DNA from 2 places in the Priestia sp. YIM B13551 genome. Region 2 is predicted to be linked to the other one. Evidence: riboswitches for the same ligand, from Rfam matches in the RefSeq annotation. Region 2 holds a riboswitch; the other holds the start of a gene.
The links. A riboswitch is a leader RNA that binds a small molecule or an ion and turns the genes downstream of it on or off. The one in region 2 is predicted to bind cobalamin.

Region 1: linked by a shared signal. The riboswitch ahead of ACFX4N_RS01375 ((2Fe-2S) ferredoxin domain-containing protein) and the one ahead of ACFX4N_RS09250 (cobyric acid synthase) in region 2 are both predicted to bind cobalamin.

Annotation. Positions count from the first base shown of each region.
Region 1 covers NZ_JBHZOX010000001.1:263,397-267,261, reverse strand. Annotated here, with positions in the region: gene cobJ (precorrin-3B C(17)-methyltransferase) at 1-787, opposite strand, end outside; gene ACFX4N_RS01375 ((2Fe-2S) ferredoxin domain-containing protein) at 801-1,181, opposite strand; cobalamin riboswitch at 1,283-1,462, opposite strand; cobalamin riboswitch at 1,581-1,759, opposite strand; gene ACFX4N_RS01370 (hypothetical protein) at 1,906-2,064, opposite strand; gene ACFX4N_RS01365 (M42 family metallopeptidase) at 2,416-3,453, opposite strand; gene ACFX4N_RS01360 (cation:dicarboxylate symporter family transporter) at 3,563-3,865, opposite strand, start outside.
Region 2 covers NZ_JBHZOX010000002.1:45,059-48,923, forward strand. Annotated here, with positions in the region: gene ACFX4N_RS09245 (FecCD family ABC transporter permease) at 1-130, opposite strand, end outside; gene ACFX4N_RS09250 (cobyric acid synthase) at 331-1,857, opposite strand; cobalamin riboswitch at 1,950-2,129, opposite strand; gene ACFX4N_RS09255 (YdcF family protein) at 2,277-2,840, shown strand; gene ACFX4N_RS09260 (APC family permease) at 2,899-3,865, opposite strand, start outside.

The DNA of each region.
Region 1 (3,865 bases), on a different contig from region 2:
GATGCGGTCTTAGCGGCTGCTCCGTTTGGTTGAGGGTATATTTCCGCTGATATCCTCGCGGTGTAATCATTAAATCGTCGTAAAAGAATGTAGATGAATTTCCGACAACAACGGTAGTCAGCATGCCTATTTCATGGTTTAACATGTCTTTTAAGTTGGTCATTACGACTTCTTCACGGTCACGATAAGCGCTTTTAACAAGACCAACAGGCGTATCAGGGGAACGGTACTTTAATAGAATCCTTTGCGCTTCAACAATTTGTCTTGTTCGTCTTCCGCTTTTTGGGTTGTAAAAAGCCACTACAAAATCTGCTTGTGCAGCTGCTTCAATTCTTTTTTCGATTAGCTCCCAAGGCGTAAGGTGGTCACTTAAACTAATCGTACAAGCATCGTGCATCACGGGCGCTCCAAGGAGAGATGCGCATGAATTAATAGCCGAAATGCCAGGAATTACTTCCATCTCTACGCCCGTTTCTTTTTTCCAGCCTTTTTCAATCAACACTTCATACACAAGGCCTGCCATTCCGTATACTCCTGCATCTCCGCTTGAAATGACAGCTACGGTTTTGCCCGCTTCAGCTTGCTTTACAGCTTCTTGTGCACGGCTTACTTCTTCGGTCATTCCCGTACTAATAATTTGCTGATTCGTTAACAGTCCTTGAATTAGTTCCACATAGGTTTTATAACCGATGATCATATCACTTTCTTGAATGGCTTCTCTTGCTCGCTGTGTAATATGTTCAAAGCTTCCCGGCCCAAATCCAATAACTAACAGTTTACCTTTCATGCTAGCTCCTCCTTTATGCGTTACTTTTTACTTTGTCAATTCCTTCTATGGAGTCACTGTTTTCCGGAGAAACGAAACCATTTTGATCACATTCATAAATAAGCGATTCCTTTATACTGCAGCCTCCTGCTAAATGCTCTTCGACAATTCGGTGAGCCACGGTTTCAGTGACCTGCTTGTACCAATCTCCTGAAGGATACACGATAGCTACAGGAGCATCTTTGCATCGTCCGTTACAGCGAGTACGCGTCGTATGAACCGTTTCATCCAAATCCAGTTCCGTCACTTTATTTCGAATAGCTTGCGTGGCTTCTTCTCCACCTTTTCTCATACAGCTGCTTCCATTACAAATCAATACGTGATGTTTTGTTCCATTTAAGTTCCACGTCGTCACACTCATTCGCTCCTTTACTAAAAAAAGCGCCTCTATCAATGATAGAGGCGCAGAAAATTCAAACTAAGTTTTTGCACTTCCACCTATATCCCGTAGGGTAAGCTTCGCATTAGAAAAAGGCTGGTTTCCTGACTTCGATTCATCACTTGATTGCGCCTTCCCGAATACAGTGGCATATGCAATCAGCTCTTCTTCACAGTGGCGGGTACCGCGCTGGCTTCACACCAGACTTCCCATTTAACGCAATGTGAACATTGCGCACCTTTTTTGCACGATATGTAGTTTTACGCTACGAGAAAAACCCGCTTCGCTAATATGCGAGCGGGTAAAACGTCAGAGTAAGAGTGTGCACGAATGCCACTTTAAGCCAACGTCTCCCTTCCCGCTCCCCGGAGAAATAGAAACTTCACAATAAAGACAGGTCTCCTGACTTGTGTATCATTCTACTTGAGAACCTTCCCGTGATTTTTTCACAGTGGTTATACTCGTTCGTCCACACTTACAGTTGCGGGGACAGTACTGGCATTTCACCAGTTTCCCTATTAAGCCTTCTTGGCATCTTTACTGTTGCTGTTTGATATATATGAACCTTTTAAACTATCAGAATAATAGAAGTAACTACCATATCATAGCGTACATTTTTTTTTATTTCAACTCTATTCTTTTCGGAAGATACAAGTATCTATAAAAAAACAAGAGCATAAAATCAGCTCTTGTTTTTTCATTATATAGCTACTAATGTTAAATGAGGATCATTATAATACACAACTTCTGAAAGAACTTTACAGCCATTTGTTTTGGCAAAAGCTTCTCTCGCCTGCTCTTCAGTTTCAAATTCAAACATTTTCATTTCTTTTCCAGCATATACCGTCAGTACCCACATGAAAAGATTCGCCTCCGATTATTGTAGTGATCGCTATATCCACATTATGCCGAAACCATTTCCTTTTGAAAACCCATTCTACAAAACTTGTCACAAGAAACTTTTAAAAATTTAAAAACATTTTAACTTCTGTAAGTGAACAAAATGTCCAAAAGGTTTAAGCAGTATTATACCTCTTTAAAAAGGTGCTTTTTTAACCAACTGTTGCTTCACTAGTAAAAAAATATATAGTATTTATTAAAAAAAGAAGCCGGACAGCCGGCTTCTTTTTTAGGAAAGGAAAGGACAGACATCACAATCCCGTCCTGCTCTTTGTTTTGCATAAAAATACACTAATTAAATATTCCTTTCTTAAAGCAGAACCATGTTCGACTGCACATAGTGATAAAGAAGCTTATACGTATGGTTTAATGAATCTTGATGCGTTCTCTCAAACGCATGAGAAGAATCAATTCCTGGACCAATTAAGCCGTGTACGATATCGTGTCCGGCACGAATAGCAGCAGAAGCATCTGATCCGTAAAACGGATAAATATCTAATTTGTACTGAATATCATGCTGCTTAGCTAGCTCCACCAAATGCTTTCTCAAACCGTAATGATATGGGCCGCTTGAATCTTTTACACAAATAGACACGGTGTATTCATCAGTAGATTGTCCATCTCCCATAGCACCCATATCAACCGCTAAGTATTCTACTGTTTGAGGCGTAATGTTCGAATTTCCTCCGTATCCAATTTCTTCATTATTTGAAATGAGAAAGTGCGTAGTGTATGGCAGTTCGATCTGTTCTTCTTGAATTGTTTTCATGAGCTGAAGCAATAAAGCTACGCTTGCTTTATCATCGAGATGACGAGATTTAATAAAACCGCTTTTTGTTATTTCTACACGAGGATCAAACGAAACAAAGTCGCCGACTTCAATTCCAAGGCTGCGAACATCTTCTGCACTATGTACTTTTTCATCCAGTCGAATTTCTATATTTTCTTGATTTCGCTCAGCTTTTCCTGCATCTTTATACACATGAACGGATGTTTGATGCATAAGGATGGTTCCTGTAAATACTTCTCCTGATGAAGTTTCAATTTCACAATATTCTCCTTCAATAGAATTGTAGCGAAATCCTCCAATCAGGTCGATTTTCAGACGTCCACTCGGTTTGATTTCTTTTACCATAGCACCTAATGTATCGACATGAGCCGTCAGCATGCGGTGGTGATCTGTATCTTTACCGGGAATAGTAGCGACTAAGCCCCCTTTTCGATTGCGATACGTTTGAATATTTAGCTCTTTTACATAGTCTTCGACAAATGAAATCACCTTTTCTGTATTTCCAGAAGGACTGGGAATCGAAACAAGCTTTTTAATTAACTGAACAGTTTCCGTCATTATGACACTTCCTTTGTCTCTCATTTCTTTTATTTTACCATATGTTTCAAAAAAGATAACAGGCAGCTCCAAACACAAAAAAGCCGGGCAGCTGCCCGGCTTTTTTGTTTTAAGCTATGTTTGATTTCTTTAATTCATTTGTATAATTTAATGATTTTTGCTTATCAAATTCGCCTTCAGACTTCGACATCACAATTGCAGCTAAAGCATTTCCTACTACGTTAACTGTGGTACGCATCATATCAAGAATGCGGTCAATTCCTGCAATAAATGCCATGCCTTCAAGAGGGAAGCCCATAGATTCAAGTGTAGCAAGTACAACTACAAACGATGCCCCTGGTACACCAGCCATTCCTTTTGAGGTTAACATTAGCACAAGAAGGAGCTGAATTTGATCCATAATGGAAAGGTC
Region 2 (3,865 bases):
TGATTGTATCTCCTACGGTTAACGAAACTGTACCAATAAATACGCCCATAATTACCGAAGTACATACAATAAATAAACTGACTATGTATAAAATAGATGCTTTGTTAAAAAAAATACGTTTAAAAATCAATACGTTCAGCTCCTCTAGGAAACGAGGCGTGATGTTTTACATTAACCATTCATTTTCCTGTCCATAAACCATGCTTCCACCATGCATTAAGTTGGAAACAATCATCTTTTATTTGTTACGAGTGCTAGACTGTTGAACTAGGCAACGTAGAATAGCGTACTAAAGTTCTCGGTAAAAAAACAAGCGAAAGCCCCTACAAGCTATACTTTTTGTGTTTGCTCCGGGCTTTTATAGTTGTCTATTAAATGATACAGCTTTTCCATATCTACGGCTTCTCTCACATATGCTGCTGCTTTTGAAAAAGACTCCTCTTTTTGCAGGCGACTGTTGAATGTGTCCGTAATAGGCGGCAATTTTTTATGTTTACGAATTTGATTAAGCAAAGCTCTGCGCAAAGCATCGTTATGAAACACATCATGAACATACGTGCCAATGACGTTGTCTTTAACCGTTCCTTCTTTTTCATGCTCTACCACTGCAAAAGCTTCCGTGGTGCTCTTAGAAATCGTCTTTCCCATATGAATTTCGTAGCCTTCAATCGAAACTCTTTCACTTTCTAGCTGGACATACCCAGAAACTCTTTCTGTTTTTTTGCTGGTTGTCATAACGGTTTCCACCGGAAGCAAGCCCAGCCCTTTAATGGATTCAATCCGAGATTCTACTGCATCAGGGTCTGTAATTGTCTCCCCTAGCATTTGATATCCTCCGCAGATGCCAATGACGTGAACGTTCGTTGTGTTCAAAACTTGATTAATGGCTAGAGCCAGGCCGCTTTCTTGTAAAAACTGAGCATCTTCAATCGTATTTTTGCTTCCTGGTAAAACAATTAAATCAGGCGTACCTAATTGCGACGGCTTGGTTACAAGCCTCACGTGACAGTCTTCTTCTAAGCTTAAAGGATCGATGTCTGTAAAATTTGAGATGCGCGGGTACGAGATAACCGCAATATCAATTTCTTTTAACGGATTCACAAGCGTTGAGTAATTTCTAAGTGATAACGAATCTTCCGCGTCAATTTCCACGTTGTTCATATAAGGAATAACTCCTAGAACCGGAACACCCGTGTATTCTTCAAACCACTTCAAACCTGGTTTTAAAAGTTCTAAATCTCCTCGGAATTTATTAATTAACACCCCGATAACTCTAGACTTGTGTTCATCTGGAAGCAATTGAAGAGTACCCACTAGGCTCGCAAAAACTCCTCCTTTATCAATATCTCCTACTAACACAACAGGCGCTTGGGCTATTTTTGCAACGCGCATATTTACGAGTTCCCGATCGTTCAAATTGACTTCAGCAGGACTTCCAGCGCCTTCAATCACAATTCGATCATAATGATTGGCAAGCTCTTTATAAGCTTCCGTGATAACGTTCAAACCTTCATTAAAAAATTCTTGCCGATACTGAAAAGCAAACATATTACGTAGCGGTTTTCCGTGAACGACAATTTGAGATTCATGATCACGAGTTGGTTTAATTAAAATAGGATTCATATTGGTTGTTGCTTCTACTCCAGCTGCTTCTGCTTGAATTCCTTGCGCTCTGCCAATTTCTTTTCCATCCATTGTAATGTATGAATTAAGCGCCATATTTTGCGATTTAAACGGTGCAGTTTGATAGCCGTCTTCTTTAAAAATACGGCAAAATGCTGTAGCAATCATGCTTTTTCCAGCGTCTGAGTGCGTTCCTTGAATCATAAGCGGTTTTCCTTTTTTCACTTTTTCCACTCCCTACCACATAAAAAAACCTTAACTGTAAAAGTCAAGGTTTGGTCATGCGCTCATTAACACATTGTCTTGACTTATTTCTCCCACCGAAAAATAAGGGGTTTTTAAAAGCAGGTCTCCTGGCTTATGCTTCGTTTTACTTCTGCACCCTTCCTAGTTTGACTAGTGGGTCTTTGCAGGTTCATCCACATTTACAGTAGCGGGGGCTGCACCGGATTTACACCGATTTCCCTATTATCCTCCTTAGAGGCACTTTTAAAATCATTTATTCTTTATTGTAACGAATTTTATAACCATTCACAATAACGATTTTCTTCTATTATTATATATTACTGTGCTTATACTTATTTGGGTCTCGTATGCTATAATAACAATTATTTTCCAAACATCTTATGAAATAGCTAGGAAGGTGCTCACAGTTGAAGAAAAAAATGATTTATACCTTTATTGGTTCTCTTGTTCTTTATATAGCAATTATATCTTTTTGTATGTATCAAACTGCTCACAAGCCTGTTCCACAAAACGCAGATTATGTGCTCGTTTTAGGTTCTAAAGTAGATGGTGATCAAATGTCTCCTAGTTTAAAAGAACGAGTAAAGACGGCCTTATCTTATTTACAAGCACATCAACAAACAAAAGTTATCGTAACGGGCGGAAAAGGATCCGATGAAGAAATATCTGAAGCAGAGGCAGCCTATCGTTTTCTGCGGAAAGAAGGAATTAAAAAGAATCGAATTATAAAAGAAGATCAGTCAACTTCTACTTTTGAGAATTTTACTTTTACTAAACAGAAAGTTGATATTCAACACAAAAAAGTCGTGCTTGTTAGCAGTGATTTTCATTTATTTCGCGCCTCTATTATTGCCAAACGTCAAGGCTTTGACGTTTATCCCTTAGGTGCAAAGACACCAAATTCAATTAAACTTCAAGCCTACTTTCGTGAGTATGCTGCTATATTAAAAACATGGCTGTTTGATAAATAAATAGAGTATACGCCTATACAAACGAAAAACACGGCATGAATTCATGCCGTGTTTTTTATTAATCATCTGTATCGATAACTGCTTTTGGTAAACCTGTGTATTTCGCCCAGTAGAAAATACCAAGTGAAACAAGAGCAATTAAAATTAAGTCAAGCGGGTTGCTTAGCACACCTTGTCCTCCACCAAATGAACCTAGATAAGAGATAACAAGCATAATAATATAATAAGCAACTAGCCACCAAGCAGATTTAAGCTGCTGTGCAAATTTTACGACGTCAGTTGGTACATATTTCTTAAACGCTACGTAGATAACAACCATTAGAAGCTGTGATCCCAGCAGCCAAGAAATTGTCGTCCATCCTGACCAATATACGATGTATGAACAGAAAATAAATGAAACAGGAGCAATAACGCTCATGCCTTTTAATTTAAAAGGCTTCTTAAGGTCTTTTGCATTTACTCTGAATGCAGCAGCTGAAATTGGCGCAATCGCATAAGACAGAATAAGTGCCACTGAACATACGTTTACTAGCGCTTCCCAAGAAGGAAATGGCAGTGTCCAGAATACGGACATTCCAAATGATAGCCATAGTGACGCACGTGGAATTCCTGTTTTCTTATCTACTTTTGAGAAACGTTTAAATAATGTTCCATTACGAGACCAAGCATACACTAAACGAGAAGTTGTATTCATGAAGATGTTCCCGTTACCGCCTGGTGATAAAATAGCATCAAAAATAACAAGCGTTACTAACCAGCCAAGGCCTAAAATAAGTGCAATATCTTTAAATGGTAAAGAGAATTGCTCTTGAATTGTTCCCCATCCTCCTGATAGCATATCAGCCGGGATGTTACCAATGAACAATACTTGCAGTGCTGTGTAAATAATCGCTGAAAGTACAATACAGATAATGAGCGCGATTGGAATATTACGCTGCGGGTTTTTAACTTCACTGGCTACAGAAACAATAGGGTGAAGTCCTAGGTAAGCAAACATAACGCCACCTGTTGAAATGGCTGCTTGA